DNA from 3 places in the Pseudomonas sp. TMB3-21 genome. Region 2 is predicted to be linked to each of the others. Evidence: predicted binding sites of a transcription regulator. Region 2 holds the regulator's gene; each other region holds the start of a gene.
What was found. Region 2 encodes FliA, which starts transcription of late flagellar genes. Its sites were predicted from a motif close to CTAAAGTTTNNNNNNNNNNNGCCGNTAA; they were not measured.

Region 1 (10,826 bases), 140 kb from region 2:
GCCTGGTGTGCCGGGGCTTGATGTGTTGGCGCAGTGGCGGGCTGGGGGGTTGGCGACCCCGGTGCTGATCCTCACGGCGCGCGGCTCGTGGGCCGAGCGCATCGAAGGGCTCAAGGCCGGTGCCGATGATTACCTGACCAAGCCGTTCCATCCCGAAGAATTGCATTTGCGCATCCAGGCGTTGTTGCGCCGCTCCCACGGCAAGGTCAATCAGCCGACGCTGCAATCGGCCGGGTTGCACCTGGATGAAGGGCGGCAGTGCGTTTCGCGTGACGGCGCTGACATCCAGCTCACCGCTGCGGAGTTTCGTTTGCTGCGCTATTTCATGCTGCACCCGGAACAGATCCTCTCGAAAAGCCACCTCGCCGAGCACCTGTATGACGGCGAAACCGAGCGCGATTCCAACGTGCTGGAAGTCCACGTTAACCACTTGCGGCGCAAGCTTGGGCGCAGCGTGATCGAAACCCGTCGCGGTCAGGGTTACCTGTTCGGCGGGCAAGCGCAGTGAGATCGATCCAGCGCCGCTTGAGCCTGGGCCTGATCAGCGTGATGGTGATCGTCGGCCTGGTGCTCGCACAGACCAGTCTGTGGCTATTCGAAATGGGCTTGCAGCGCTACCTCGAAGCCGGGCTGCGCAACGACAGTGAAAGTCTGCTGGTGGCGCTGGTGCGCGGACCGCAGGGTTTGCAGCTGGATGAACGGCATTTGTCGCCGGCGTATCAACGACCGTTTTCCGGGCACTATTTCCGTATCGATTTTGCTGACAGCCACTGGCGATCCCGCTCATTGTGGGATCAGGAACTGCCGCGCCTCGACCATCCCGGCCTGCACAGCAATCTGCAATTAGGCCCGGAAGGCCAGCAATTACTGGTGTTGCGTTCAGACTACCGACGTCTCGGCCAGTCGATTTCGATCAGCGTGGCGCAAGATTACACGCCGGTGCGCGAGAGTTTTCAGCGCATGCACCAGATCGGTCTGGGCCTGGGCCTGGCGGGGTTGCTGCTGATTCTGCTGTTGCAGCGGATCACCGTGCGGCGTGCGTTGCGGCCGCTGGAAAAGGCCCGCGAACAGATCGCTCAATTGCAGCAGGGCCAGCGCTCACAGCTCGACGATCAAGTGCCGGTGGAACTGGAGCCGCTGGTGGCACAGATCAACCATCTGCTGGCCCATACCGAAGACAGCCTCAAGCGCTCGCGCAATGCCTTGGGCAATCTCGGCCATGCATTGAAAACACCGCTGGCGGTGTTATTGAGCCTGGCGTCGAGCGAAAAACTGGATGCCCATCCCGAGCTGCGCAAAATCTTCAAAGACCAGTTGGAACAGGTCCAGCAGCGCCTCAGCCGCGAGCTCAATCGGGCGCGCTTGTCTGGCGATGCGTTGCCAGGGGCGTTGTTTGATTGCGACGCGGAATTGCCGGGGTTGCTCGCGACGTTGAACATGATTCATGGCGACCATCTGCAGTTGAGCTATCGCGCCCCGGCCGGGTTGTCGCTGCCTTGGGATCGTGAGGATTTGCTGGAGTTGCTCGGCAACCTGCTGGATAACGCCTGCAAATGGGCGGATGCTGAAGTGCGACTCAGTGTGGTCGAGACGGCCGCAAGCTTTCAACTGAGTGTGGAAGATGACGGCCCGGGCATCCCGGAGGCACAGCGCGATCAGGTACTGAACCGCGGCACACGGCTGGATGAACAGACCGATGGACACGGATTGGGACTGGGCATCGTGCGCGACATCGTCGATACGTGGGGCGGGGTGATGCGGTTGGAAGAGAGCGAGTGGGGCGGGTTGAAAGCGCTTATCGAACTGCCTAAACGTTGATGCCACGCCGTCGTCTTCTTCTGCGTGATGCAAATTGGCAAACCCGCAAACGCCCCCCTATCGTAGGAGCCGGCTTGCTGGCGATGGCGTTTTCCGAATCGCCATCGCTGGCAAGCCAGGTTCCTACAAGGGCGGGATTGTCAGCTGATGATCGTCGGATCAAACCCGAAACTGATCCATCAACCCCTGCTGCTGATTCGCCAGCCGGTTCAGCGACTGGCTCACCCGCGCCGATTCGTTCGCCTGCCCCGACAGCGATTCAGTCACATCGCGAATGGTCGCGACGTTGTTGTTGATCTCTTCCGCCACCGCGCTCTGCTCTTCCGCCGCGCTGGCAATCTGCAGGTTCATGTCGCTGATCACCGTCACCGCATCACCAATCTGGCGCAACGCCGTCACTGCCTGACCGACTTGCTCGACACTGCCCTGAGCCTGGCGATGGCTGTTGTTCATCGAGCCCACCACATCCTGAGTGCCGGCCTGCAACTGCTCGATCACCAGACGGGTTTCCTCGACAGACTCCTGGGTCCGTCGCGCCAGATTGCGCACTTCATCGGCCACCACGGCGAAACCACGACCGGCCTCACCGGCACGGGCCGCTTCGATGGCTGCGTTGAGCGCGAGCAGGTTGGTCTGTTCAGCGATAGCGCGGATCACTTCCAGCACCGAGCCAATCTTCTCGCTGTTCGCCGCCAGTCCTTCGACTTGCACCATCGCCGCACTCATGTCCGCGGCGAGGTTGTCGATGCTGGTCGTGGTCTGGTCGATCACAGTCAAACCGCGACGGGTCGCATGATCGGCATCGCGCGCAGCCTGGGCAGCTTGCGCGGCGCTGCGGGCGACGTCTTGCGCGGTGGCGCTCATTTCGTGAGAAGCCGTGGCAACCTGATCCACCTGACGGTATTGCTGTTCCATGCCGGCACTGGTCTGGGTCGCAATGGCCGAAGACTGGTCCGCCGTGCTGCGCGCGTCCTGCACTGAGCGTTTCACTTCGGCGATGATCGGCTGCAACTTGTCGAGGAAACGGTTGAACCAGCCGGCCAACTGGCCGAGTTCGTCCTGCTTGTCGTAGGCCAGGCGCCGGGTTAGATCACCTTCGCCACTGGCAATGTCTTCGAGCATATGCGCGACGCCAAGAATCGGTCGGGTCACGCTGCGCGCCATCAGCCACACCAGCAGCAGACCGATCAGCGCGGCCAGTGCGCCCAGGCCGAGTTCGACCAACGCGCCGGCGGTATTGCTTTCATCGAGTTGTTTTTCCAACGCTTCCGCCGGTCCGATCAGCACGCGCTCCGGCACATCAAGCAACACGCCCCAGGATTTTCCGCCGGGAATCGGCTCGAACGGCGCCAGCACTTTCAAGTGACGATCGCTGTGCAGGCTTTCGGTGCGGTTGCTGCTGGCGAGCAACCGAATCAGCTCGGCCCCGTTGGCGGTGTCCACAGCGTCTAGACGCTGGCTGAGTTTGCTGGCGTCCGGGCTGTAGGCGGCGAGCAGACCCGCCGGGCTGATGATGCTGACGTGGGTCTGGCCGTCATAGAGCTTTTTGCTCGCAGCCTGACTGACCGCTTGCAGGCTGTTGAGGTTGATGTCCGCCGACAGTGAAGCGATCACCTTGCCGTTGACCATCAACGGGAAAACGATGCTGGTCATCAGCACGTTCTGGCCGTCGATCACGTAGAAGTACGGTTCGATCACGCAGGGTTTGAGTGTGGTGCGCGGGCAAGTGAACCAGGCGTTGGCCGGTTCGCCGCTGGGGCCGGTTTTGGTGTCGGCCATGTCGCTTTCGGGAAGCGCCATTGAGGTCACCTTGCCTGGGGTCGGCTGCGACCAGTACAGGGCAAAGCGGCCTTTGTCGTTACTGCCGAGCTCTGCCTGACCGGCGAACAGTTCGTCCTTGCCGTCCAGCGCATTGGGTTCGAACACCAGCGACAGGCCGAGCAGCTCCGGGTTGGCCTGCAGCGCCGCCTGAACCTGGCGGGTCAGGTCTTCACGTAGGTCGAAGGCATCCAGAAAACGCTTTTCGGCCTGATCGCGCAGGAACAGCACCTGCCGCGAGAAACCGTGACCGTATTGGTAGGCGTCCATGAATTGCTGGCGAATCCCCAGCGCCTGATTTTCTCCTTGGGATTCGATCCGCGCCTGAGCGGACTCGGTCAGCATCTGCGTGCTCGAGGCTTTGACCATTTTGGAGCTGTGATCCATGCGATACAGCGAAAGGCCGACCAGCAGCGTCACGATACCGGCAAGACACAGCCCGGCCAGCAAGGTGATTTTCCATTGGATGGAGAGTTGTCTGAGCGACATGGGAAAACGTCCTTATTCTATAAATATCTGAGACTTGGCACTGTAGCGGCCGCGCAACGGCTTTCTTTATGCCGGCCATCGAAGCATTGGTAATGGGGTGCATGCCGAATAGAAAAACCCTGTGGCGAGGGGATTTATCCCCGTTCGACTGCGCAGCAGGCGCAATCTATGTCGACGCGGTTCACTGGGGTCGCTGGGGGCCGCTGCGCGACCCAACGGGGATAAATCCCCTCGCCACAGATAAATGTCTTTGCCAGAGATAATTCCCATAGCCAGAGATAAATCTCTTTGCCTCAGATAAATCCCCTTTTTACATACCGGTCACTTTGACACCGGCCCCACTCTGCGGCACAGTGCGCGCCCTCTGATAAACCTGTTGTTCACCCCGCTGGCGGCGCCTCGCAGACCGTCGGCCGGACTCATTTCGTTTGGCCTGAGGTAAAGATGATTAATGCAGTAATTGCCGCGGTTGGCGTGATGCTGATACTCAGCCTGTGCCGCGTGCACGTCGTGATTGCGCTGATCGTCGGCGCGCTGGTCGGAGGTTTGACCGGTGGCCTGGGCATCGAAGCGACGCTCAAGGCATTCAACAGCGGCCTCGGCGGCGGTGCGACCGTGGCGTTGTCCTACGCGTTGCTCGGCGCTTTCGCCGTGGCGATTGCCAAGTCCGGCCTGGCCCACGCTCTGGCGGACCGCGCGCTGACCATGGTCGATCGCCATCACGCGAGCGGCGGCGGTCGGGTCAAATGGCTGCTGATCGGTTTACTCTGGGTCGTGGCCATCGCCTCGCAGAACATTCTGCCGATTCACATCGCGTTTATCCCGCTGCTGGTGCCGCCACTGCTCTATGTGCTGACCAAGCTGCAACTGGATCGTCGCTTGATCGCTTGCGTGATTACTTTCGGCCTGATCACGCCGTACATGTTCCTGCCGGTGGGCTTCGGCAACATCTTCCTCAATGAAATATTGCTGGCCAATGTCGCCCGCAGCGGCGTCGATATCAGCGGCATCAACGTGACTCACGCCATGGGTATCCCGGCGCTGGGCATGCTGGTGGGGTTGGGTGTGGCGTTTATCAGCTACCGCAAGAAGCGCGTGTACGACCTGGCCAAAATCGAGCGGGTCGAGCAAGTGGCGGTGCAGTACAATCCGCTGAGCCTGATGGTCGCCGGTGTGGCCATCGCGTCAGCGTTCGTCGTCCAGTTGCTGTTGGATTCGATGATTATTGGCGCGCTGACGGGTTTTCTGATTTTCTCGGCGTCGGGCATCGTCAAATGGCGCGAAACCGATGATCTTTTCACCGAAGGCATGAAGATGATGGCGATGATCGGCTTCATCATGATCGCCGCATCGGGCTTCGGCGAAGTGATCAAGGCCACAGGACACGTGCAGTCGCTAGTGGAAACCTCGGCATCGTGGATCGGCCACAGCAAGGCCATCGGCGCGTTGCTGATGTTGCTGGTCGGTCTGCTGGTGACCATGGGCATCGGCTCGTCGTTTTCCACCGTGCCGATTCTGGCGGTGATTTTCGTGCCACTGTGCGTGCAACTGGGTTTCAGCCCGCTTGCCATTGTGTGCATCGTCGGCACCGCCGGTGCGCTGGGCGATGCCGGCTCGCCGGCCTCGGACTCGACCCTCGGCCCGACCTCCGGGCTGAACGTCGACGGCCAGCACCACCACATCTGGGACACCGTCGTGCCAACCTTCCTGCACTACAACCTGCCATTGCTGGCGTTCGGCTGGGTGGCCGCGATGGTCCTTTAATCTCAATCTCTGTGAGAACGAGCTTTGGTGGCGAGGGGATTTATCCCCGTCCGGCTGCGAAGCAGTCGTAAGACGCTGCTTCGGGGCTGCTTCGCAGCCCAACGGGGATAAACCCCTCGCCACAGATAAATCCCCTCACCACAGAAGCTCGCTTCCATAGAGGGCAGCGTTACCGTGCATTCAACTTTTGATCCGGCGTGCCGTTAAAGCCTTTATACACGCCAATAAAATCAAAAGAGTGAACCGTCATGCGCATGAGCCTCAAGGCTAAAGTCCTGTCCCTCGCCGTCCTTCCGGTGTTGCTCTTTGCGCTGGTCATCAGCGTGGCCACGTTGTTCATTCTGCAGGAGCAGGCGCGCAACGAAGTCGACGAGACGCGCCAGCGCCTGCTCAACGATGCCAAGGCGACGCTGCAAAGTTATGTCGCCGTGGCCATGACCACGATCAAACCGCTTTACGAAGCCGCCGCCCCCGGCGATAACGCAGCGCGGGCTCAAGCGATCAAGTTGCTGTCGAGCATCAGCTACGGCAAGGACGGTTACTTCTTCGGCTACGACTCGGAAACCGTGCGCCTGTTCAAGGCCAGCAGCCCGGAAGGCGTGGGCCAGAGCTTCAAGGAAAACCGCGATCCGAACGGCGTGTACGTCAACCGCGACCTGGTGAAGGTCGCCAAGGACGGTACTCACTACCTGCAATACAGTTCGCCACTGCCGGGTAACAGCCAGGTGCTGGTGCCCAAGCTCGGCTACACCGACTACCTGCCCAAGTGGGACATGGCGGTGGGCACCTCGGTCAATCTCGACGGTATCGAGGCACAAGTCGCGCTGGTCGAAGCCAAGGTCGAGGAGCGCATGCACGGTGTGGTGCTAACCATCGTTGGCCTCGCGGCGGTGGCGCTGTTGGTGATTGGCGTTGCTGGCATGCTGCTGGCCAACACCATTCTGCGTCCGCTGAACCAGATGAAAGCCAACCTCGACGACATCGCGGCGGGCGAGGGCGATCTGACCCGACGCCTGACCATCACCAGCCAGGATGAACTCGGCGAGCTGGCCGGATCGTTCAATCGCTTTGTCGACAAGATTCATGGCCTGGTGCGGCAGATTACCGAAATGACCTCGCAACTGACCGGGCTGGTCAATCAGGTGTCCGCTCAGGCCCAGCGTTCGGATCAGGCGATGGAGCGTCAGCGTCACGAAACCGATCAGGTCGCCACTGCGATCAATCAGATGTCGGCCGCGGCGCAGGAAGTCGCCAAGAGCGCGCAAAACGCTGCAGTCGCCGCGCAACAAACCGATGAAGAAGGTCAGTCCGCCAAGCGCGTTGTCGCCGGCAGCATCGTCAAGATTCATGCGCTGGTCGATGACATCCGCAGCAGCGGCGTATCCCTCGACAGCCTGCAAAAGGATGTTTCGTCGATTGTCAGTGTGCTCGGGGTGATTCGTTCGATTGCCGAGCAGACCAACCTGTTGGCGCTGAATGCCGCCATTGAGGCTGCGCGTGCGGGCGAGGCCGGGCGGGGGTTTGCGGTGGTCGCGGATGAGGTTCGGGCGCTGGCCAGTCGTACGCAGATCAGCACTCAGGAAATTCAGGGCATGATCGACCGTTTGCAGGCCGGCACGCAGTCGGCGGTGGAAGCGATGCGCCGTTCGAGCGAAGCGGGGGACGGCACGTCGGCGCAGGCCAACGAAGCCGGCGCGTCGCTGGACACCATGGCGCAGCTGATCGCAACGATCAATTCGATGAACGCGCAGATCGCCAGCGCCGCCGAGGAGCAAACCGCGGTGGCGGAGGAGATCAACCGCAGCGTGCATCAAATTGCTGTTGCCGTGGACAGCGTCGCCGACGAAACCCAACTCGGCGCCCAGACCACCCGCAGCCTGGCCGACCTCGGCCAACGCTTGGGCGGCCTGGTCGGTCAGTTCCGGATTTGACAATGACACTAGTCCTGTAGCAGCTGGCGAAGCCTGCGTCCGGCCGCGCCGCAGTCGTAAAATCAGCTTCGAAAACTTACGACTGCTGCGCCGCCGTACACAGCATGACGCAGGCTGCGCCAGCTGCTACGGGTGGCGAGGGCGGCTACTGCCTGTCCCAATACGGCACCGCGCCAAAACACTCCAGATAAAAATCAATCACCGTTCTCACCTTCACCGACAGCCGCCGACTCCCGGGCCACAACACAGCAATCTGCTGCGGCTCGAAGCTGTTGGACGCTTCATATTCCTTCAGCACCGGCACCAGCGTGCCACTGCGCACCGCTTCGCCAATCAGCCATGACGGAAACATCACCAGCCCCAATCCTTGTTCGGCAGCTTGCGTGAGCGTATCGGCGTGGTTACCGGTAATCGGTCCTTTGACGGAGTAGGGCGTCCAGTCCTTCTGATCGCGACGAAAAAACCAGCGCTGCTGCCCCGCCGCGCCTTTGTAGGCCAGGCACTGATGGGTCGCGAGATCCTGCGGATGTTGCGGTGTACCGTGGCGCGCAAGGTAGGCCGGGCTCGCCGCCACCAGAAAGCGATGGGGTGCCAGAATCCGCGCCTGCATGCTCGAATCATGCAGCGGGCCGATGCGAAACAGCAGGTCGGCGCCTTCATGCAGCGGATCGATATAGTGATCGGTCTGCTGGATATCCAGGTGCAACTTCGGATAACGCTCGCACAATTGCCCAAGCCAAGGGGTCAGGTGCCGCTGGCCAAACACTACCGGCGCATTGATTCGCACCAGCCCGCCGGGTTCGCTTCGCTGTTCCTGCAGGGCTTGTTCGGCTTCCTCCAGTTGCGCCAGCACCAGTCTGGCGTGGTGGCCAAGCATTCGCCCGGCCTCGGTGGGCGTGACGGCGCGGGTGTGGCGATAGAGCAATTGCTGGCTCAGAGCTTGTTCCATCAGTTGAATCTGTCGGGAAATCGAAGAGGGCGCCAGGCCTTCGCGGCGGGCGACTTCGGAGAAACTGCCGTGGTCGAGCACCGCAACAAACAGGCGGAGCGCTTTGAATCCCAAATCACTGAAGCCGTTCATGGGCAATCCTGTTGTGCGTATCGCGCAAAAGTGTTGTCGGGATGATCCCATTTATCGCAAAGCACGGCCAACCGATAATGCGCGCACTTCTGCACATCCCTGGTGATCGTGCTTTCTTGATAACGGGTGGGTTTTCGCCAATGCAATCTTCTTCAACCGAAACCGCTGCAACGCCAGCGGTAAAACCCGGGCTGCGTGTGTTGTTGCTGCCGCTGGTTATTCTGGCCGGCATGGGCCTGTCAGTGGAGGCGGGCCTTTTAGGGCCGCTCGGTGTGCAAGTCGGACACTTGTGGGCGACCTTGAGCATCTTCGGCGTGGGCACCGCGATTCTGTTTCTGCTGTTGTTATTCAGCGGTCCGCGGCAGGGCCCGGCATTAAGCGAGCTACCTCGCTGGCAGTTGATCGGCGGGTTTCTCGGGCCGATATACGTGGTGGTGCTGACGATGGCGACCCCGCATATCGGCGTCGCGATGACCATGATCGCGATTCTATCCGGGCAGGTCGGCAAGAGTGTGCTGATCGACCATTTTGGCTGGTTCGGTGCCACGCGCAAAAAGGTCAACGGTGAACGTTGGCTGGCCTTGCTGCTGATTGTGGCGGCGCTTGTTCTGATTGCTCGGGGTTAATGATGAATCTGATTATTTTGTTGGCGGTGGTCGTGGCGGCCGGTGCAGTACTAAGCGTGCAAGCGGCAATCAACGGGCGTCTGGGTGAGACGGTCGGCGTATTGCGCAGCAGTTTGCTGACGTTTGCGGTAGGTGCTGTAGTGACGGGGCTGCTGATTCTGTTTTTTGAACCAGCGCATGCGATGAGCCTGCTGGACGTGCCGAAGTGGCAGCTCGGCGGGGCATTGTTTGGTGTGGTTTACATGATCGTGATGGTCGGCGCCGTTCCTCGCGTAGGGACGGCCGTGGCGACGGTGGCAGTTATTGTCGGCCAGTTGGGCATGGGCATGTTGATCGATAACTTCGGCTGGCTGGGAAATCCGGCGATTGAATTGTCGGGAAGTCGCGTCTTGGCAATGGTACTTCTGGGTTTGGCGCTGGTTTTCATGTATCGCAGCAGTTCGCGGGAGGCTTGACGCCTCAATTGTTTTCACCGCATAAACAAAAACGGCCTCTATCAAATAGAGGCCGTTTTTTTATGCAGCTACAACGGTTATCGCAAGACAGTGCTTACTTGCGATCTTCCAGCTTGGAAATATCACGCGACTCGTAACCGGTATACAACTGACGCGGACGGCCAATCTTGTACGGGCTGGAGAGCATTTCCTTCCAGTGCGAGATCCAGCCAACGGTCCGAGCCAACGCGAAGATCACGGTGAACATGCTGGTTGGAATGCCGATCGCCTTGAGGATGATCCCCGAGTAGAAGTCGACGTTCGGGTATAGGGAACGTTCGATGAAGTAAGGGTCGGTCAGCGCGATCTCTTCCAGGCGCATGGCCAGTTCGAGTTGCGGATCGTTCTGAATACCAAGCTCCTTCAACACCTCGTCGCAGGTCTGCTTCATCACGGTGGCGCGCGGGTCGCGGTTTTTGTAAACCCGGTGACCGAAGCCCATCAGCTTGAACGGATCGTTCTTGTCTTTGGCCTTGGCGATGTAGGTGTCGATGTTCGACACATCGCCAATTTCGTCAAGCATGGTCAGCACAGCTTCGTTCGCGCCGCCGTGGGCAGGGCCCCACAGTGCAGCGATGCCGGCGGCGATGCAGGCAAACGGGTTGGCACCCGAAGAACCGGCCAGGCGCACGGTGGAGGTCGAGGCGTTCTGCTCGTGGTCGGCATGGAGGATGAAGATCCGGTCCATGGCCTTGGCGAGTACCGGGCTGATCGGTTTGATCTCGCACGGCGTGTTGAACATCATGTGCAGGAAGTTCTCCGCGTACGAAAGATCGTTGCGCGGGTACATCATGGGTTGGCCCAT
Region 2 (10,826 bases):
ACTGGTCGGTAGCAGCAGTTGCCCAGGCAAACCTGCGGGCACGCTGCCCTTGTGCAGGAAAAGGTCGTAGCTGCTGTGCTCCAGGCTGTCGGGGTCATAACCGAAGTAACTGGTCATCGAGCCGTGGGGGTCGAGATCGACCACGACCACGCGCTTGCCCGCCTCGGCCAGTAACCCGGCCAGAGCGATGGAGGAAGTGGTTTTACCAACACCACCCTTTTGATTGGCGACTGCCCAGACTCTCATTCGGATCGTTCCACCCGGCTGGATCGACCGGGAAAATAGCTCAACGTGTTAATGCGGGTGACGGAGAATTGACGGCGCTCTCTCGTCCCGGCGACTTGACCGGGGTAGGTGCAGTTTGTGTGCCAGCCCGCTTCAGTGCGGCGTCCGGTTGCGCATGAGCGGTACCGGTGCCGGTCAGACTGCGACGCACATCCAGGTTGCGCGACACCACCAGGACCACGCGACGATTGCGCGCGCGGCCTTCAACGGTGGCGTTGTTGGCCACCGGCTGAAATTCACCGTAACCGACCGACGCCAGCCGACCGGGGTTAACCCCTTGCATGGCCAGCATGCGCACGATGCTCGACGAACGGGCCGAGGACAGTTCCCAGTTGGTCGGGTATTGCGCAGTGCGGATTGGCTGATCGTCGGTGAAGCCTTCGACGTGAATCGGGTTATCGAACGGTTTCACGATCGCCGCCACCTTGTCGATGATGCTGAATGCCATGTCGCTGGGCATGGCGTCGCCACTGCCGAACAACAGGCTGGAATTGAGTTCGATCTCGACCCACAGCTCGTTGCCGCGCACGGTCATCTGGTTGGATTTGATCAGGTCACCGAACGCAGCGCTGATGTCATCGGCAATGCTTTTGAGCGGGTCGCTCGCGCCGGAGATACCGGCGTCGATCTGCTCGCTGTCCTTGACCAGCGGTTTGGCCGGGGTCACGGACAACGGGCGCTCGTCGCCAATCGGAATCGGCTTGAGCGCGCGATCGGCGTCGTTGAACACGCCGACCAGGGCTTGCGAAATGACTTTGTACTTGCCTTCGTTGATCGAAGAAATGGAGTACATCACCACAAAAAAGGCGAACAGCAACGTGATGAAGTCGGCGTATGAAACGAGCCAGCGTTCATGGTTTACATGTTCTTCACGATGCCTGCGTCGAGCCACGATTCACCTCCTCCATCAATCCATGAAGCCCTGAAGCTTCAACTCGATAGAGCGAGGGTTTTCACCTTCGGCGATCGACAAAATGCCTTCGAGCAACATTTCGCGATAACGCGACTGGCGCAAGGCAACCGACTTGAGCTTGGCGGCAATGGGCAGCAACACCAGGTTGGCGCTTGCCACACCATAGATGGTGGCGACGAACGCCACGGCAATGCCGCTGCCCAGTTGCGATGGATCGGCCAGATTGCCCATGACATGGATCAGGCCCATCACCGCACCGATGATGCCAATGGTTGGCGCGTAACCGCCCATGCTCTCGAAAAATTTCGCGGCTTCGATGTCGCGGCTTTCCTGGGTGTAGAAATCCACTTCCAGAATGCTGCGAATCGCTTCCGGTTCAGCGCCATCGACCAGCAGCTGCAGGCCTTTGCGCGAGTAACTGTCAGTTTCGGCGTCTGCCACACTTTCCAGACCCAGCAAACCTTCCTTGCGTGCAGTGAGGCTCCAGTTGACGACGCGATCGACGCCGCCCGCCAGGTCGACGCGAGGCGGAAACAGAATCCAGCCGACAATTTGCATCGCCCGCTTGAAGGCGCTCATCGGCGCTTGCAGCAGGGCTGCGCCGACGGTGCCGCCGATCACGATCAACGCTGCCGGGCCGTTGGCCAGCGCGCCAAGGTGACCGCCTTCGAGGTAGTTTCCGCCGATGATGGCGACGAACGCCATGATAATCCCGATCAGGCTGAGTACATCCATCAGATACACGCCTCGACCAGGTGACGGCCAATATCGTCAAGACCATAGACCGCGTCGGCGAGGTCGGCTTTGACGATGGCCATCGGCATGCCGTAGATCACGCAGCTCGCTTCATCCTGAGCCCAGATTGCGCTGCCGCCCTGCTTGAGCAGACGTGCGCCTTCGCGACCGTCGGCACCCATGCCGGTCAACACCACCGCCAGAACCTTGTCACCGTAGGACTTCGCGGCCGAACCGAACGTGATGTCCACGCACGGCTTGTAATTGAGGCGCTCGTCGCCCGGCAGAATCTTCACCGCACCACGGCCGTCAATCATCATTTGCTTGCCGCCCGGCGCCAGCAGCGCCAGGCCAGGACGCAGGATGTCGCCATCCTCGGCTTCCTTGACATTGATGCGGCAGAGTTTGTCCAGACGTTCGGCGAAAGCCTTGGTGAACGCCGCGGGCATATGCTGAATCAACACGATCGGTGCCGGGAAGTTGGCCGGCAATTGCGTCAAGACACGCTGCAGCGCAACCGGTCCGCCGGTGGATGTACCGATGGCTACCAGTTTATAGGCTTTGCGTTTGGGCGACGGAGACGACGGACTGGCCGCAGGCGCGCGGGTCGGGGTCGGCGCAGGAGCCGGACGTGCCGGTGCCATGCTCGCGTAACTGCTGCTGGCACTAGCGGGTACCGGCGCCGTAACTGGCGCAACCACCGGAGCCGGGGCGTTGTACGTGCTGACGCGACGATTGCTGCGCGAAATGCTCAGAATCTTTTCGCAAAGCAGCTGTTTGACCTTGTCGGGGTTACGCGAAATATCTTCGAAATTTTTCGGCAGGAAATCAACCGCGCCGGCGTCCAGCGCATCCAGAGTTACGCGGGCGCCTTCGTGAGTCAGCGAGGAGAACATCAGGACCGGCGTCGGGCAGCGTTGCATGATGTGACGCACGGCCGTGATGCCATCCATCATCGGCATCTCGTAGTCCATGGTGATCACATCGGGCTTGAGGGCGAGCGCCTGATCGATTGCTTCTTTACCGTTGGTCGCCGTGCCGACGACTTGGATGTTTGGATCCGCTGAAAGAATTTCCGAGACGCGGCGGCGAAAAAACCCCGAATCGTCCACCACCAGGACTTTGACTGCCATAAAAACTCCGTTAGGCGGGGGCGAGGCTTTGATCGCCCCGCTCCCCCAGAATCAAATACGCCGTGCGGCGTAACGCTTGAGCATGCTCGGCACATCGAGAATCAGCGCAATGCGGCCGTCACCGGTGATGGTGGCGCCGGACATGCCCGGGGTTCCCTGGAGCATTTTGCCCAATGGCTTGATGACCACTTCTTCCTGGCCCACCAGCTGATCAACGACGAAGCCGATCCGCTGAGTGCCCACCGAAAGGATCACCACATGGCCTTCTCGCTGCTCTTCATGAGCGGCGGAGCTGACCAGCCAGCGCTTGAGGTAAAACAGTGGCAGCGCCTTGTCGCGCACGATCACCACTTCCTGACCGTCCACCACGTTGGTACGCGACAGGTCGAGGTGGAAAATCTCGTTGACGTTCACCAGCGGGAACGCGAAGGCCTGATTGCCCAGCATGACCATCAGCGTCGGCATGATCGCCAGGGTCAGCGGGACCTTGATCACGATCTTCGAGCCCTTGCCCTTGGTCGAGTAGATATTGATGGTGCCGTTGAGCTGGGCGATTTTGGTTTTCACCACGTCCATGCCCACGCCACGACCGGACACGTCGGAAATTTCGGTTTTGGTCGAGAACCCCGGGGCGAAGATCAGGTTGAAGCAGTCTGACTCGCTCAGGCGGTCTGCCGCATCCTTGTCCATCAGGCCTTTCTTCACGGCAATGCCGCGCAGTACGTCGGCGTCCATGCCTTTGCCGTCATCGGAAATGGACAGCAGGATATGGTCGCCTTCCTGTTCAGCAGACAGGATGACCTTGCCGCTGCGGGGCTTGCCCATCGCTTCGCGTTCGGCCGGCTCTTCGATACCGTGGTCGACCGAGTTGCGCACCAAGTGGACCAGCGGATCGGCGAGGGCCTCGACGAGGTTCTTGTCGAGGTCGGTTTCTTCGCCGACCAGTTCCAGGTTGATCTCTTTCTTGAGCTGGCGAGCCAGGTCGCGAACCAGACGCGGGAAGCGCCCGAAGACCTTCTTGATCGGTTGCATCCGCGTCTTCATGACCGCGGTTTGCAGATCAGCGGTGACTACGTCAAGGTTCGACACCGCCTTGGACATGGCCTCGTCGGCGCTGTTGGCACCTAGACGAACCAGGCGGTTACGCACCAGCACCAGCTCGCCAACCATGTTCATGATTTCGTCGAGGCGTGCAGTGTCGACCCGTACCGTGGTTTCCGCTTCACTCGGCGGCTTGTCCGGTGTTGGCGCGGCCGGAGCACGGGCCGGCGCTGGAGCAGCAGCCTTCGGTGCTTCGGCTTTCGGCGCGGGCGCCTTGGCGACAGGCGCCGCGGCCTTGGCGACAGGCGCGGCTACGGTGGCAGCTGCCGATCCGGTGCCGACTTCGGTGAACTTGCCTTTACCGTGCAGGTCGTCCAGCAGCGATTCGAACTCGTGATCGGAGATCAGATCGCCGCCGGCCGCTGCAGCCTTGGGAGCAGCCGGTGTCGGGACTGAGGCAATCGCCGATTCCAGCGCGCCAACGGCGAAGTTGCCTTTGCCGTGCAACTGGTCGAGCAGTGCTTCGAATTCGTCGTCGGTAATGTCGGAGCTGTCGCCCGCGGCTTTCGGCGCGGCTGGAGCGGCTGGTGCCGCAGGGACAGTGACCGCATCAATGGCGAACTGACCTTTGCCATGCAACTGATCGAGCAACGATTCGAATTCGTCGTCGGTGATTTCGTCGCTCGCCGCGCTACCGCTAGCAGCAGGAGCAGGAGCAGATGCCGGCGCCTCAGCCTGTGCCTTGACGGCATTCAGTGAGTCCAGCAGTTGTTCGAATTCATTGTCTGTGATGTCGCCCGAATCGCTTTCGGCGACCGGTTCTGTAACCACCTCAGCAGCAGGAGCGACTTCATCCGCGCTCTGCGGTTCTGCCAGACGTGCCAGCGCCGCCAGCAATTCAGGGGTCGCGGCCGTGACCGGGCTGCGTTCGCGGACTTCGGTAAACATCGCGTTTACTGCGTCCAGTGCTTCGAGAACCACGTCCATCAGTTCCGAGTCGACGCGACGCTCACCCTTGCGCAGGATGTCGAAGACGTTCTCGGCGATGTGACAGCACTCCACCAGCTCATTGAGCTGGAGGAAGCCGGCGCCTCCTTTTACAGTGTGAAAACCGCGAAAAATTGCATTGAGCAGATCCGCATCATCCGGTCGGCTTTCCAGCTCGACCAACTGTTCGGACAGCTGCTCTAGAATCTCGCCGGCCTCAACCAGGAAATCCTGAAGGATCTCTTCATCGGCGCCGAAGCTCATTAAGGGGGTGCTCCTACAGGTCTAAAAACCTAAAAAACCTAAAATTCTAAAACCCTAGGCTGGATAGCAAATCGTCCACATCGTCCTGACCGGACACAACGTCTTCTCTTTTATCGGCATGAATCTGCGGACCTTCACCCTGAGAGAGATGTTTTTGCGGATCTTTTTCTTGAAGCATCGCATCACGGTCATGTTCGATGCCCGCGAAGCGGTCCACCTGACTGGCCATGAGCACGAGCTTGAGCAAATTGCTTTCAACTTCGGTGACCAGCTGGGTCACACGCTTGATCACTTGGCCGGTGAGGTCCTGATAATCCTGAGCAAGCAGGATGTCGTTGAGGTTGCTCGCTACCACGCGATTGTCAGCGCTGCTGCGTGTCAGGAAACCGTCGACTCGCCGGGCCAGTTCGCGGAACTCTTCAGCCCCGACCTCTCGACGCATGAACCGTCCCCAATCCGCGCTCAGCGCCTGCGCTTCTTCGCTCAGGCCGTTGACCAGTGGCGTGGCGTTTTCAACCAGGTCCATGGTGCGGTTGGCGGCGGCCTCGGTCAGCTTGACCACATAACCCAGACGCTCGGTGGCGTCTGTTATCTGGGACACTTCCTCGGCTTGCGGCATGTGCGGGTCAATCTGGAAATTGACGATCGCGCTGTGCAGCTCGCGTGTGAGTTTGCCCACTTCCTGATACAGGCCGCGGTCACGGGTCTGATTGAGCTCATGGATCAATTGCACCGCGTCGCCGAACCTGCCTTTTTCAAGGCTTTCGACCAGCTCGACCGCGTGTTTTTTCAGGGTCGATTCAAAATTACCCTGTGAAGATTCGTTGTTGTCCATAGCTCCCCCGTGGCGCCGTCTCTCAGCCAATGCGTTCGAAAATCTTCTCGATCTTGTCTTTCAACGCCTGGGCCGTGAAGGGCTTGACCACATAGCCGTTAACACCGGCCTGGGCCGCTTCGATGATCTGCTCGCGCTTGGCTTCAGCGGTCACCATCAGCACCGGCAGGTGCTTGAGCTTTTCATCGGCGCGCACGTGGCGCAGCAGGTCGATACCGGTCATGCCAGGCATGTTCCAGTCTGTTACCAGAAAGTCGATGCTGCCGCTGTTGAGAACCGGAATGGCGGTGGTGCCATCGTCAGCCTCGACCGTGTTGGTGAACCCAAGGTCACGCAACAGGTTTTTTATGATCCGCCGCATCGTTGAGAAGTCATCAACGATGAGGATTTTCATGTTCTTGTCCAATTCGACCTCCAAGCAGTCTTAAACGCGCCCAGCACCTGGGCGCGCCACTTCAATCAATCCGGCAAACACTCGATGACTGTCTGGAGCACAGCAGATCGCGACCGGCGCGGTTAAACACCACACCAGCCACGTTCGCAGTGTCCCCACACTGCCTTCAGCGCGCTCGCCACTCCCCCAAACGCCCCCGCAAACGGGCCGCGCACTGGCTGTGTAACTGGCTGACCCGGGATTCACTGACCCCCAGGACTTCGCCGATTTCCTTGAGATTCAGCTCTTCGTCGTAGTACAGCGCCAACACCAGCCGCTCACGCTCCGGCAAGTTGGCAATGGCATCCGCCAGCGCCGCCTGGAAGCGTTCATCTTCCAGGTCGCGTGACGGCTCCATGTGTGCACTCGCGCCGTCCTCGTGCAACCCTTCGTGTTCGCCGTCCTGCAACAGGTCGTCGAAACTGAATAAACGGCTACCCAGGGTGTCGTTCAAAATCCCGTAGTAATCGTCGAGACTCAATTGGAGTTCGGCCGCAACTTCGTGATCTTTAGCGTCACGACCGGTTTTAGCTTCAATCGAGCGAATTGCGTCGCTGACCATGCGCGTATTGCGGTGGACCGAGCGAGGTGCCCAGTCGCCCTTGCGCACTTCATCGAGCATCGCGCCGCGGATTCGAATGCCCGCGTACGTTTCAAAACTTGCGCCTTTGCTGGCGTCGTATTTGGTCGACACTTCGAGCAGGCCGATCATCCCGGCCTGAATCAGATCTTCTACCTGGACACTGGCTGGCAGACGCGCCAGCAAGTGATAGGCAATGCGCTTGACCAGTGGCGCGTAACGCTCGATCAACTCGTACTGCGCGTCAGGTGCCGACTTCTTGTAAACGTTGTAACCGGTAGCTGTCATAGCACGGGTCCTGCGGTCTGTTGCACGAGGCGCTCGACGAAAAACTCCAGATGCCCACGAGGGTTGGCAGGCAACGGCCAGGTATCGACCTTTTGCGCGATCGCCTTGAAAGCCAGGGAGCATTTGGAACGCGGGAACGCTTCGTAAACGGCGCGCTGTTTTTGCACCGCCTTGCGCACGCTTTCGTCATACGGCACTGCACCGACGTACTGCAAAGCGACGTCGAGGAAGCGGTCTGTGACTTTGGTCAACTTGGCGAAAAGGTTGCGCCCTTCCTGCGGGCTCTGGGCCATGTTGGCCAGGACGCGGAAGCGGTTCATGCCGTAATCGCGGTTCAGCAGTTTGATCAGCGCGTAGGCGTCCGTGATCGAGGTCGGCTCGTCGCACACCACCAGCAACACTTCTTGCGCGGCGCGAACAAAACTGACTACCGAGTCACCAATACCCGCAGCGGTGTCGATGACCAGCACATCGAGATTGTCGCCGATATCGCTGAACGCCTGGATCAGGCCGGCGTGTTGCGCCGGGCTCAGATGAACCATGCTCTGGGTGCCGGACGCGGCAGGGACGATGCGAATTCCGCCAGGCCCTTGCAACAATACGTCGCGCAGTTCACAGCGGCCTTCGATCACGTCGGCCAGAGTACGTTTGGGTGTCAGCCCCAACAGAACGTCGACGTTCGCCAGCCCCAGATCGGCGTCCAGCAGCATGACGCGCCGGCCGAGCTCAGCTAGAGCCAGGGACAAGTTCACTGACACGTTAGTCTTGCCGACGCCACCTTTGCCGCCGGTCACCGCGATCACCTGTACGGGATGCATGCTGCCCATGTTATTTCTTTACCTTGTCTTGCATAGACGGAGGCCACATTACTGGCTGCGCGTTCACAAATGGAACAATGCATGGCAGACCATCGATGTAGGTACGAAAACTGTTCATTATCACCTCAGCCAACCCGCTTGGTCGGACTGTGGTAGAGGTCAGCGAACATGTCAGCCATGGCTTCTTCGCTGGGTTCTTCCTGCATTTGCACGCTGACGGCGCGGCTGACCAGTTGATGACGGCGCGGCAGATGCAAATCATCCGGAATCCGCGGTCCGTCGGTCAGGTACGCCACCGGCAATTCATGACTGATGGCCAGGCTCAACACCTCGCCCAGGCTCGCCGTCTCATCCAGTTTAGTCAGAATGCAGCCAGACAGGCCGCAACGCTTGTAACTGTGATAAGCGGCGGTTAGAACCTGTTTCTGGCTGGTGGTTGCCAGGACCAGATAATTTTTTGATTTGATGCCACGACCGGCCAGGCTTTCGAGTTGCATGCGCAGTGCCGGATCGCTGGCCTGCAGGCCGGCGGTATCGATCAGCACTACACGTTTGCGCAGCAACGGCTCCAGCGCCTGCACCAGCGACTGGCCCGGATCAACGTGAGTGACCGACACATTGAGAATCCGACCCAGCGTCTTCAGCTGTTCCTGGGCACCAATGCGATAGCTGTCCATGCTGACCAGCGCGATGCTCTGCGCGCCGTACTTGAGCACGTAACGGGCCGCGAGTTTGGCCAGCGTGGTGGTTTTGCCCATGCCGGCAGGGCCGACCATGGCAATCACACCGCCCTCTTCCAGAGGCTCGACGTCCGGGGTGGCGATCATTCGCGCCAGGTGCGCCAGCAACATGCGCCAGGCCTGACGAGGTTCTTCAATTCCGGTAATCATCTCGAGCAGATCGCGCGACAACGGGCCGGACAAGCCGATGCGTTGCAAGCGACGCCAGAGGTTGGCCTGCGCCGGACGGCTGCCCTGCAGCTGATTCCAGGCCAGCGAACCAAGTTGTACTTCCATCAGTTCGCGAAGGCTGTTGAGTTCGAAACGCATCGAGTCGAACGCCCGTGGATCAACACCGGTTGCGGCGGCAGGGGCCGGCGCAGGACGACGCGGTTCGGCCAGGGTCGGCTCGATCAGTGGCTCGGCGGCAGTCAACGGCAAACCGGCGAACAATTGGCGATTGGAAGTCTTCTCGCTCTCACCCTCGCCTCGCAGACTCAATTCCGCCTGGGCGTTGACGATCCGCGACTGGGTCTTGCGCAGTTCATCCTCGAGTTCCATGTTCGGAACACGCGGGGCCAGCGCCGACAGGGTGTAATCGAGGGCAGCCGTCAGCTCGACACCACCGGCAATCCGGCGATTGCCGATAATGGCCGCATCAGCGCCCAGCTCATCACGAACCAGTTTCATGGCCTGACGCATATCGGCGGCGAAAAAACGCTTAACTTGCATAAACCACTACCCTCAGCCGTTGGGCCCTACTGTCGCAACGATGGTCACTTGCTTGTTGTCAGGAATTTCCTGATAAGCCAACACATGCAAACCCGGGACTGCCAGTCGGCCAAATCGCGACAACATCGCGCGAACCGGGCCGGCTACCAGCAGAATCACCGGTTGACCTTGCATTTCCTGACGCTGCGCGGCTTCGATCAACGAACGCTGCAGCTTCTCAGCCATGCTTGGCTCCAGCAGAACGCCCTCTTCCGAGCCTTGTCCCGCCTTCTGAAGACTATTGAGCAATATCTGTTCCAACCTTGGTTCCAGCGTGATAACTGGCAGCTCGGACTCAGTGCCTACAATGCTTTGGACGATTGCGCGGGATACACCCACCCGCACAGCGGCCACTAGCGCGGCAGTATCTTGACTCTTGGCGGCATTGTTGGCGATGGCTTCGGCAATGCTGCGGATGTCCCGCACAGGCACCTGCTCGGCCAGCAGCGCTTGCAGGACTTTAAGCAGCTGCGACAACGACACCACGCCAGGAACCAGCTCTTCTGCCAGTTTAGGCGAGCTTTTGGCCAGCAACTGCATGAGTTGCTGGACTTCTTCGTGACCAATCAGCTCGCTGGAATGCTTGTACAAAATCTGGTTCAGGTGAGTGGCCACAACGGTACTGGCATCGACCACCGTGTAACCCAGCGATTGTGCCTGCGCACGCTGGCTGATTTCGATCCAGACAGCTTCCAGACCGAAAGCCGGATCTTTGGCGGTGATGCCATTGAGCGAGCCGTAGACCTGACCGGGATTGATCGCCAACTCGCGGTCCGGGTAAATCTCTGCTTCGGCGAGGATCACGCCCATCAATGTGAGACGGTACGCACTCGGTGCCAGGTCAAGGTTATCGCGGATGTGCACGGTTGGCATCAAAAAGCCCAGGTCCTGGGACAGCTTCTTGCGCACGCCCTTGATCCGCGCCAGCAACTGCCCACCCTGATTGCGATCCACGAGCGGAATCAGGCGATAGCCGACTTCCAGGCCGATCATGTCGATCGGTGTCACGTCGTCCCAGCCGAGT
Region 3 (10,826 bases), 1.9 Mb from region 2:
AAGCGGCTTGGCGCGCAGTCGATGATTTCGCCGTATTGCTTGCGCTTGGCAGCGAAGGTGAACGCCAGGGTTTGACGTGCGCGGGTAATTCCGACGTAGGCCAGGCGCCGTTCTTCTTCGATGGTGTCGGCTTCGATGCTGGAACGGTGTGGGAGAATTTCCTCTTCCATGCCCATGATGAACACGTAGGGAAATTCCAGACCCTTGGAGGCATGCAGCGTCATCATCTGCACGCCTTCGGCGCCGTCTTCCTCTTCCTGCTGACGTTCCAGCATGTCACGCAGGACCAGTTTGCCGATGGCGTCTTCAACCGTCATCTCGCCGTCTTCGTCTTTCTCCAGGGTGTTTTTCAACGCCTCGATCAGAAACCAGACATTGCCCATGCGGTAGTCGGCGGCCTTGTCGCTGGAGCTGTTGGTGCGCAGCCAGTTCTCGTAGTCGATGTCCATCACCATGCTGCGCAGTGCCGAGATCGGGTCTTCGCCGGAGCATTGCTCGCGGACCTTGTCCATGAAGCGCTTGAAGCGCGACAGGCGATCGGTGAAACGCGTGTCCAGATGCTCGCCCAGACCGATTTCGTCGGTGGCGGCGTACATCGAGATCTTGCGTTCGGTGGCGTAGTTGCCGAGTTTCTCCAGCGTGGTCGAACCGATCTCGCGGCGCGGAACGTTGATCACACGCAGGAAGGCGTTGTCGTCGTCCGGGTTCACGATCAGGCGGAAGTAGGCCATCAGGTCTTTTACTTCCTGACGTCCGAAGAAGCTGTTGCCACCCGACAGGCGATACGGAATCTGGTGGTGCTGCAGCTTCAGCTCGATCAGCTTGGCCTGGTAGTTACCGCGATAAAGAATCGCGAAATCACTGTAGGGACGGTCCGTGCGAAGGTGCAGGGTCAACAGCTCAACGGCCACGCGCTCGGCTTCGGCGTCTTCGTTACGGCAGCGGATGACGCGAATTTCATCGCCGTGGCCCATTTCACTCCACAACTGCTTTTCGAATTCGTGCGGGTTGTTTGAGATCAGCACGTTGGCGCAGCGCAGAATGCGGCTGGTGGAGCGGTAGTTCTGCTCGAGCATGACAACTTTCAGTGACGGGTAATCGTCCTTGAGCAGCATCAGGTTTTCCGGGCGCGCACCACGCCAGGCATAAATCGACTGGTCGTCGTCGCCGACCACGGTGAACTGGTTGCGTTTGCCGATCAGCAGCTTCACCAGCAGATACTGACTGGCGTTGGTGTCCTGGTATTCGTCCACCAGCAGGTAGCGGACTTTGTTCTGCCATTTTTCGAGGATGTCGGCGTGTTCCTGGAACAGCTTTACCGGCAGCAGGATCAGGTCATCGAAATCCACTGCGTTGAACGCCTTGAGCGTGCGCTGGTAGTGGGTGTAAACGATGGCAGCAGTCTGTTCCTTGGGGTTGCGCGCGTTTTCCAGAGCTTCGGGCGGCAGGATCAGATCGTTTTTCCAGGAGCCGATCATGTTCTTGATCTCGTCGACGCCGTCGTCGCCCGAGTATTCCTTCTGCATGATGTCGGTCATCAGGGCTTTGACGTCGGCTTCGTCGAAGATCGAGAAACCGGGTTTGTAGCCCAGCCGCACGTGTTCCTTGCGGATGATGTTCAGGCCCAGATTGTGGAACGTGCACACCGTCAGGCCGCGGCCTTCACCGCCCTTGAGCAGCGTGCCGACCCGTTCCTTCATCTCGCGCGCGGCCTTGTTGGTGAAGGTCATGGCGACGATGTACTGGGCGCGGATGCCGCAGTTCTGGATCAGGTGCGCGATTTTACGCGTGATCACGCTGGTCTTGCCGGAGCCCGCACCGGCGAGCACCAAAAGAGGGCCGCCGACGTAGCTCACGGCTTCTTGCTGCCGGGGATTGAGTCGGGACATACGGAATCAGGGAGTCGTTTGCGAAATGGGCGGGCATTTTAACAGGCTCAGCGAATTGTGCTCCTCTCTCCGACTTGTGACGCAACTTGCGATCTATATTTGCCGGTTTTGCTACTTTCACGCAGGATACGCACGAATTTGCGGCTAATGTTCGCGATTCGAGATACAAAGGCCTTGTTTGATCACTGATGTCGTTTGGTCGTAGGTAGGTGTAGCGGCATATTCCGCTACCCACCTCACTGCAGAGTCTAGGGAGCTAGCTTGTCTACGCCTGTCGAACCCTTGCGTTTGCTGCTACTGGCCGAAGAGCCAGCGTGGGCAGCGTTGTTGCGCGAGTGTCTGGCTCCGATGGGGAGCTCGGCCGTGCTTATCAGCGCGCCGAGCTGGGAGTCGGTCAGCACTCTGTTCGATGACAACCGCAACGCGGTGTTGTTGACGTTACCCGAACTTCAGCCGGCTCCCGGCCGCTGCAGTCTGCCGACGGTATTGCTGCTGGAACACGAGCCGCCAGCGCCGCCCGTTGGCGTCAGTGACTGGCTGGTGCGCGATCACCTGGATCCGGGCATGTTGCGCCGTTGCCTGCGCCATGTGCGTGAACGCGGATTGCTGGAACACACCCTGCAACGTCTGGCCGAGCAGGATCCCTTGACCGGCATTGCCAATCGTCAGGGTTTTCAGACCTTGCTTGCCGCGCGGCTGGCGGAAAACGACGGCCGCGGTCTGGCGCTTGGTCACCTCGACCTCGACAACTTCCGCCACGCCAACGACGCCCTCGGTCACCAGGCCGGCGACCGGTTGATTCTGCAAGTGGTTGCGCGCCTGAAAAGCCAGCTTGAGGTGGGTGACCAACTGGCACGGCTGGGCAGTGATGAATTTGCTTTGCTGATCGACACCCGCCGCGCGCCGCAACGCGCCGAGTGGATGGCCGAAAGAATCACCGAAGCCTTGGCCGAACCCTATTGGGTCGATGGCGAAAGTCTGTTGATCGGTTCCAGTCTGGGCATCGCTCATGCGCGCGCGCAGGCTGGCGCCGACCCGCTGATGTGGCATGCGCACATCGCCATGCAGCAGGCAAAAAGCACTCAGGGCTGCACCTTCCATATCTTCAATGAACGGATCAATCGCAACGCTCGCAGCATGGCCGATCTCGAGAGCGAACTGCGCCGGGCTTTGCGTCGCGACGAACTGGAGCTGCATTACCAGCCCCGCCTGAATCTGAAGACCGGCCAGATCGTCGGCCTTGAAGCGCTGGTGCGTTGGCGGCATGCCGAGCGCGGTTTGTTGCCGCCCAGTGAGTTCGTGCCGCTGGCCGAGCAGAGCGGCCTGATTGTGCCCCTCGGTTACTGGGTTATATCCCGTGCCCTGCGCGACATGCAGGCCTTGCGCGAGCACGGGCTGCCGGCGTTGCACATGGCGATCAATCTATCGTTCCGGCAATTTCAGGACAGTCAGTTGCTGTCGACGTTGAGCCGGTTGATTGCCGAACGTGGTGTCGAAGCGCAGTGGCTGGAGTTTGAACTGACCGAAACAGCGGTCATGCGCCGCAGTGATCTGGTGAAACAGACGATGGACGCCCTCGGACGTCTGGGCGTGCGTTTTTCCCTGGACGATTTTGGCACCGGGTTTTCATCGTTCGTGCACCTCAACAGCCTGCCGATCGCCTTGTTGAAGGTCGACAAGAGCTTTGTCGGCGGCATGGAAGGGCGTGAAGAAAATCGAAAACTGGTTCACGCGATGATCAATCTGGCGCACAACCTCAACCTGGAAGTGGTCGCAGAGGGCGTGGAAACGCCGGAGCAACTGGATCTGCTGCGTGGGTTTGGTTGCGATCAGGTGCAGGGGTTTCTGATCAGCAAGCCTTTGCCGTTGGCGGAATTGGTCGAGTATTTGAGCTTTGGCAGCAGTCAGCAGGCCACCCTGGACGGGGTGGTTTAACTACCGCTCCGATGTAGCAGTTTTTTGTGGCGAGGGAGCTTGCTCCCGCTGGGTTGCGAAGCAACCCCAAGCATTCTAGGGCCGCTCCGCAGCCCAGCGGGAGCAAGCTCCCTCGCCACAGGGGGTCCCATCAGGGAATCTCAGTCCGGCTGGGCGATCTGGAAACCCTGTGATGACGGCTCCCGCCGAATCATCCGCTTCATCTTCCACTCAAACGCCAGCGTCAAACTCACCGCCGCGCATGCCAGTCCCAATGCCAACCCCCACCACACGCCCGTCGGGCCTCCGTCCATGTTGAAGGCCATCCACCACGCGGCGGGTGCACCGATCAGCCAATAGCAACCGAGGCCAACCAGGAAGGTAGTCTTTGCGTCCTTGAGCCCGCGTATGCAGCCCATCGCGATGGTTTGCGTGCCGTCGAACAGCTCGAACCACGCCGCTACCGCCAGCAGGCTCACCGCCAGGTTGATGACTTCACGGAATGCCGGGTCGTTGTGGTCGAGAAACAAGCCGATCAACTGGTTCGGCAAGAACCAGAACACCAGCGCAAACCCGAGCATCGCCGCAGCACCGAACGCAATCCCCACCCGCCCAGCCAGGCGCGCCTTCAGCAGTTGCCCCGCGCCATAATGCTGGCCGATGCGCATGGTGATCGCGTAGGACATGCCTGCCGGAACCATGAACGCGACCGAAACGATCTGCAGGGCGATCTGATGCGCCGCCAGTTGCGTACTGCCCATGGTGCCCATGCACAGCGCTGCGAACGCAAACAGCCCGACCTCAACCGCATAGGTACCACCAATCGGCAGACCCAGGCGCCAAAGCTCTTTCAGGTATCGCCGATTGGGCCGCGACAGCCCTGGGAGCAGCGGATAAGCGTCGTACGCCGGGTGCCGGCGAATGTGCAAAGCCAGCGCAACGGCCATGAGATTGGCGACAATCGCGGTGACCAGACCGATGCCCACCAGGCCCATTTTCGGCAGGCCGAACATGCCGGTGATCAACGCATAGTTGAGCAGGAAATTCGCCACCGTGCCGGCGAGGCTAATAACCATCACCGGGGTTGCCCGGCCGATGGCGCTGGTAAACCCGCGCAGGGCCATGAAGCTCAGGTAGCCGGGCAGGGCGAATGGCAGGATCAGCAAAAACTGGCCCGCGGCTTGAACGTTGGTTTCAGTCTGGCCAAACAGCAACAGCACCGGTTTGAGATTCCACAGCAGCAATCCCGCGACCAGTGCCATCAACCACGCCAGCCACAGACCGGCCTGGGTCAGCCGCGCGGCGCCGACGATGTCGCCGGCGCCCTGACGGATCGCCACCAACGTGCCGACCGCCGCAATCACCCCGATGCAGAAAATGGAAACGAAGGAGTAGGTGGCTGCGCCCAGTCCGCCACCGGCCAATGCTTCGGGGCTCAGGCGTGCCATCATCAACGTGTCGGTGAGAACCATCAACATGTGCGCCAACTGCGAGGCAATCAACGGCCCCGAAAGCCGCAAAATGGCCCAGAGTTCAGTACGCGCTGGATGCTGCATGGTCATCACGCTCGATAAATGGGAGGGACAGGCAAGCGCTGATTCTCGGCGCTCTGCGGGGTTAGCACAAAGGGATAAAAAGGATGGGTTGCATGAGTCAGACTCATGCGAGAGTTTCTGCTAACGTCACCGGGTCCGCTGTAGGAGCTTTCCCAATGTCTCGTCGTCTTCCTCCCTTGTATGCCCTGCGCGCATTTGAAGCGGCGGCGCGCCACAGCTCGTTTACCCGTGCAGCCGAAGAATTGTCGATTACGCAAAGCGCGGTGAGTCGGCACATTCGTACCCTCGAAGAGCATTTCGCCTGTCGGCTGTTTCACCGCAGCGGGCGCCATCTGCAGTTGACCGAGTCGGCGCGATTGATTCTGCCGGGTGTTCGGGAAGGGTTCACGGCCCTCGAGCGCGCCTGCAATACGTTGCGCGCCGAAGATGACATCCTGCGCATGAAAGCCCCTTCCACCCTGACCATGCGCTGGCTGCTGGCGCGGCTCAGTCGCTTTCGGCATCTGCAGCCCGGCAATGAAGTGCAATTGACCAGCGCCTGGATGGACATCGACAGGGTGGACTTCAATCACGAGCCGTTCGACTGCGCGGTGATTCTCAGCAACGGAAATTTCCCGCTGGACTGGGAGGCAACGCTGCTGTTCCCCGAAGAGTTGATCCCGGTCGGTGCGGCCAATCTGCTGGATGATCAGCCTTGGGACGTGGCACGGCTGGCCAGCACTGAATTGCTGCATCCGGCACCGGACCGACGTGACTGGCGCAATTGGCTGGAGCGCATGGGCCTGGCCGATCAGGTCTCGCTCAAGGGCGGGCAAGTGTTCGACACCCTGGAGCTGGGCATGATCGCTGCCGCCCGTGGCTATGGCGTGTCCATGGGGGATTTGCTGATGGTCGCCGAGGATGTGGCGCAAGGGCGTCTGAGTTTGCCGTGGCCGACCGCCGTCGCCAGTGGTGAGAAATATTACCTCGTATGGCCGAAAACCCGCCCCGGTGGTGAGCGAATGCGTCGTCTCAGTGTCTTCCTGCAAGCCGAGGTGGACGCCATGGAATTGCCCGACGTCGAGCATTTGAGCTGAATCGGTAGAGGTGCCTGGATAGAGGCTTTGCGCCATATCCCGGTTATTTACTCAAGTATTCAGCAATGCCGCCGAAAATCTGCAGGTGGAACCTTCGTGCAGGTTCGATGCAATTCCCATAACTGGAAAAAATTTTTGCTGAGTGTGTGCTGCGATCAGGACGATCCGCTCGCTCAGCCAGGAGCTGTCATGTCTCAACCTCGTGCCCGGATCGCCTCCCAGCTTGGTCTTGCGCTCGCCGTAATATTGGCGATTGTCATCACCGGCAGTACCGTATTCGCCCTGCGTTCGCTGGATACTGCCAACCTCACCACCCGCGAAGAGCATCTGGCCAGTGAGGCCCGTTTGCTTGCCGATCAGCTGAGCACCTTCCACGGCACGTTGCGCGAAAGCACCCAGCGCCTGGCCGGGCTGTTCGAGACACGATTCACCGAAGGTTTGACCGTGCACCCGGATCAGCCGGTGACTGTGGCAGGCGCGCAGACGCCGGGCCTGCACCTGGGCAGCGAAGTGCTTAATAACAACTTCAAGGAAGTTGACGAGTTCAAGAAGATGACTGCCGGTGTTGCCACGGTGTTTGTGCGCAGCGGTGAAGAGTTCATTCGGGTCAGCACAAACGTCACCAAGCAGGACGGCACCCGCGCGATCGGCACTGTGCTTGATCACGCGAACCCGGCTTACGCACGCCTGATGTCGGGCCAGAGCTTTGTCGGTCGATCGCTGCTTTTCGAACGCCTGTACATGTCGCAATACACCCCGGTACGCGACAGCGCCGGTAAGGTAATTGCCGTGTTGTACGTAGGATTCGATTACACCGACGCGCAGAACGCGCAATTTGCCAACCTGAAGCGCTTCCGTATCGGCCAGACCGGTTCCCTGGCGTTGCTGGATGAGCAAAACAAATGGCTGGTGCCGATTGCGGGTGTGCAGGCGCTGGATCAAGCAGTCCCGGCCATCGTCGGGTTGTCCAAAACGCCTGGCAAGGGCGAGTTCTGGAGCGATAAGTCCGAAGATTTCTACAGCGTCGCTATGCCGTTCGAAGGCGGTCCTTGGTCGGTCGTGGCCAGCATGCCGAAGGCTGAGATCAGCGCGGTGACCTGGAGCGTTGGCATTCAGTTGGCGATTGGCAGCCTGTTGGCGATGTTGATCGCCGTCGGCTCGGCCGTGTGGTTGCTGCGCAGCAAACTGGCGCCGCTGGGGGATCTGGTGCGTCAGGCCGAGGCCTTGGGCGCCGGTGATCTGAGCGTGCGCCTGAACGTGTCGAGCAACGATGAAATCGGGCAGTTGGCGCGAGCCTTCAACCAGATGAGCCAGGCGCTGTCGACCATGGTCGAGCATATTCGCAAGGCATCGCACGAGGTCAACAGCCGCGCCCAGGCGTTGTCCGGTTTGTCCGGCGGTGCTTATGAAGGCATGGAGCAGCAGTCCGGCGAAATCACCAGCATGGCTGGCGCAGTGGAAGAATTCAGCGCGACCTCGCTGAACATTGCCGACAACATGGGCAGCACTCAGCGCCTGGCGCAGGAAAACGCCCAACAAACCCAGATCGGTCGTACATCGATGGACGAGGCGTCTTCGTCGCTGGAGCAAATTGCCGGCGCACTGAACAGCACCGCGACTGTGATCAACACCTTGGGTCAGCGCTCTCAGGAAATCGGCGGCATCGTTGGCGTGATCACTTCGATCGCCGAACAAACCAACCTGCTAGCCCTGAACGCCGCGATCGAAGCAGCCCGTGCCGGTGAGCAAGGTCGCGGTTTCGCGGTTGTTGCCGACGAAGTGCGCAACCTGGCGTCGCGTACGCGTCAGGCGACGGACGAAATCTCCGGGATGATTCAAAGCATCCAACAGGAAACCGGCAATGCCATCAGCACCATGGAGCAGGGCAATGTGCTGATGCAGGAAGGCCTGTCGCGTAACGCCAACGTGGCTTCGGCGCTGGCACGGATTGATGAGCAGAGCCGCTCGGCCGGCCAACAATTCGCCGCCATTACGACGGCGACCCAAGAGCAAAGCAGCACCGCGACGTTGCTCAGCAGCAATCTGCAGAGCATTGCGCTGGCCAACAGCGAACAGCGTGAGGTGGTGTCGAATCTGGCTATCACTGCCAAAGAGCTGGAAAGCCTGGCGGCCGGGCTGCGTGCTGAGGTTGACCGGTTTCGTTGAGGCGCCCTGGAACTAGCTTTCGCGAGCAGGCTCGCTCCCACGGTGTCGATCCGCAATTGCATGATCGACGCTGAACCTGTGGGAGCGGGCTTGCTCGCGAAAGCGGCGACTCGATATCCGCTCTTACTGAGTCGATGGCCTATACTGCAACGCCTCCGCCAAATGCTCCCGAGTGATGTCATCGACCTGCTCAAGGTCAGCCAGCGTCCGCGCTACCTTCAGCAGGCGATGCGCCGAGCGCAGCGACAGTGTCAGTCGTTCACACGCCGTTTCCAGCCAGGTTTCATCGACGGTGGATAACGTGCAGTGTCGGCGCAGTCCCGGCAGGTCGAGGAAAGCATTCGCGCAGCCCTGGCGTTTATGCTGCCGCTCCCTGGCGTCGGCGACTAGCAGCGCAGCCGTTGCGGTGTCATCGCCCGGTTTGAGTGCGGGGTTCAATGCCGTGGCTTCCCGGGCGACGGTGAGGTGCAGATCGATACGGTCCAGCAGCGGCCCCGACAATTTGTTGCGATAACGCTGGACCATGTCCGGCGTGCAACTGCATTTGCCACTGGGCTCGCCAAGATATCCACAGGGGCACGGATTCATCGCTGCGACTAACTGAAAACGTGCCGGAAAACGCACGCGGTCCTTGGCGCGGGAAATCACGATATGCCCGGATTCCAGCGGCTCTCTCAACACCTCCAGCACCTTGCGATCAAACTCTGGCAGTTCGTCGAGAAACAGCACGCCGTGATGGGCGAGGGTGATTTCGCCAGGCTGTGGCCTTGACCCGCCACCCACCAGCGCCGGGCCGGAGGCGGAGTGATGAGGTTGTCGAAAAGGGCGCTGCGGCCAATGGCTCAGCGGCACGCAACTGGTGACCGATTGAATGGCAGCGACTTCCAGCGCTTCATGTTCAGCCAGTGGCGGCAGCAAACCTGGCAATCGACTCGCCAACAGTGTTTTCCCGGTGCCTGGCGGTCCACTGAACAAAAGGTTGTGAGCACCTGCCGCTGCGATCAGCAATGCGCGTTTGGCGGAGATTTGTCCCTGCACTTCATTCAGGTCGGGGTAGGGTTTGCTGGCATACAGCAGGCCGTTGGAGACGTAGGGCTCGACTGGCTTGTGGCCATTGAAATGCGCGACCGCTTCCAGCAAATGATCCACTGCAAATACCTTCAAGCCTGACGCGAGGCAGGCCTCCTCGGCATTCGCCCGAGGCACCATCAGCGAACGCCCGGCTTTGCGCGCCGCCAAGGCAGCCGGCAGCACTCCCCGCACGGCACGCACCGCGCCGGACAATGCCAGTTCTCCGAGACATTCGATGTCATCAAGCGTGACCGTCGGCACCTGCACGCTGGCGGAAAGGATGCCCAGGGCAATCGCCAGATCAAATCGTCCGCCATCCTTGGGTAAATCCGCAGGGGCCAGGTTCAACGTGATCCGTCGCGCCGGAAATTGCAGGCCGGAATTGATAATCGCACTGCGCACCCGGTCCTTGCTTTCCTTCACGGCCGCTTCCGGCAAACCGACCATCGTCAGCGAAGGCAAGCCGTTGGCCAGATGGACCTCGACAGTAACGGCAGGCGCATCCACGCCAATCTGGGCGCGGCTGTGGACGATGGAGAGGGACATGGTCGTTCCTTGAGCTGAAGAGCACCGCTTCCTGCGGTTTTTTCAAGGGTAGTCGGGGGTTGAGGGTTTGGCGTGTCAGTGTAAGGCCCAAACTTTCGCAGGATGTTGCAAATACAGTCGACGCAATTCAGCGGGCAGAAAAAAACCGCCATTCAGGCGGTTTTCGGCGACAAGAGTTTAAAGTCTTCCACCAGCCAGTACGCCGGAAGGCTCCAGTTCTTTGCCGCGGATTGCCGCAACTTCTAGGAAGCGTCGCTGATTTGCCGACACGGTTCCAGCTAAACGTAGCGCCTCGGTATGGAATTCGAAGGCAGACAACAGCTTCGCTTTTCTTTTTTGGTTCATCGAACGCCTCATGTTGGGCCCACCTGTGAATTGATGTTATTGGCCATCCAGATAAATGACAAGACGCTGGGTTTCGTCGAAGGCGAACCCGAGTTCCAGATAATAGGAGACAACGTCAGGGTCTGGATCCTGTATCTCGATCTCACTGCAGCCAACCATCCGCGCATAAAATTCGGTTGCTAATAGTGCCATGGGGGCTATCCACCCTCGCAAAGGATGCGCTCTGTTCGGATGACCTTGGAGGAGAATGACCTTTATGCAAA

Region 1: ACYZTS_RS24410 (methyl-accepting chemotaxis protein) is a predicted target of FliA. The motif match lies at 6,069-6,096, and genes of this name have one in related genera.
Region 3: ACYZTS_RS08130 (methyl-accepting chemotaxis protein) is a predicted target of FliA. The motif match lies at 6,486-6,513, and genes of this name have one in related genera.

Annotation. Positions count from the first base shown of each region.
Region 1 covers NZ_CM142718.1:5,366,619-5,377,444, reverse strand. The annotation lists gene ACYZTS_RS24435 (response regulator transcription factor) at 1-508, shown strand, start outside; gene ACYZTS_RS24430 (sensor histidine kinase) at 505-1,818, shown strand; partial or broken gene ACYZTS_RS24425 (methyl-accepting chemotaxis protein) at 1,978-2,559, opposite strand; partial or broken gene ACYZTS_RS24420 (methyl-accepting chemotaxis protein) at 2,836-3,906, opposite strand; gene ACYZTS_RS24415 (Na+/H+ antiporter family protein) at 4,573-5,889, shown strand; gene ACYZTS_RS24410 (methyl-accepting chemotaxis protein) at 6,138-7,820, shown strand; gene ACYZTS_RS24405 (LysR family transcriptional regulator) at 7,966-8,901, opposite strand; gene ACYZTS_RS24400 (DMT family transporter) at 9,042-9,527, shown strand; gene ACYZTS_RS24395 (DMT family transporter) at 9,527-9,982, shown strand; gene gltA (citrate synthase) at 10,077-10,826, opposite strand, start outside.
Region 2 covers NZ_CM142718.1:5,507,682-5,518,507, forward strand. The annotation lists gene ACYZTS_RS25215 (ParA family protein) at 1-246, opposite strand, end outside; gene motD (flagellar motor protein MotD) at 287-1,180, opposite strand; gene ACYZTS_RS25225 (flagellar motor protein) at 1,193-1,933, opposite strand; gene ACYZTS_RS25230 (protein-glutamate methylesterase/protein-glutamine glutaminase) at 1,933-3,066, opposite strand; gene ACYZTS_RS25235 (chemotaxis protein CheA) at 3,118-5,358, opposite strand; gene ACYZTS_RS25240 (protein phosphatase CheZ) at 5,405-6,193, opposite strand; gene ACYZTS_RS25245 (chemotaxis response regulator CheY) at 6,216-6,587, opposite strand; gene fliA (RNA polymerase sigma factor FliA) at 6,754-7,494, opposite strand; gene fleN (flagellar synthesis regulator FleN) at 7,491-8,321, opposite strand; gene flhF (flagellar biosynthesis protein FlhF) at 8,438-9,763, opposite strand; gene flhA (flagellar biosynthesis protein FlhA) at 9,776-10,826, opposite strand, start outside.
Region 3 covers NZ_CM142718.1:1,757,106-1,767,931, forward strand. The annotation lists gene rep (DNA helicase Rep) at 1-1,889, opposite strand, end outside; gene ACYZTS_RS08115 (putative bifunctional diguanylate cyclase/phosphodiesterase) at 2,151-3,824, shown strand; gene ACYZTS_RS08120 (NorM family multidrug efflux MATE transporter) at 3,965-5,359, opposite strand; gene ACYZTS_RS08125 (LysR substrate-binding domain-containing protein) at 5,515-6,435, shown strand; gene ACYZTS_RS08130 (methyl-accepting chemotaxis protein) at 6,625-8,601, shown strand; gene ACYZTS_RS08135 (YifB family Mg chelatase-like AAA ATPase) at 8,725-10,218, opposite strand; gene ACYZTS_RS08140 (hypothetical protein) at 10,396-10,563, opposite strand; gene ACYZTS_RS08145 (hypothetical protein) at 10,600-10,755, opposite strand.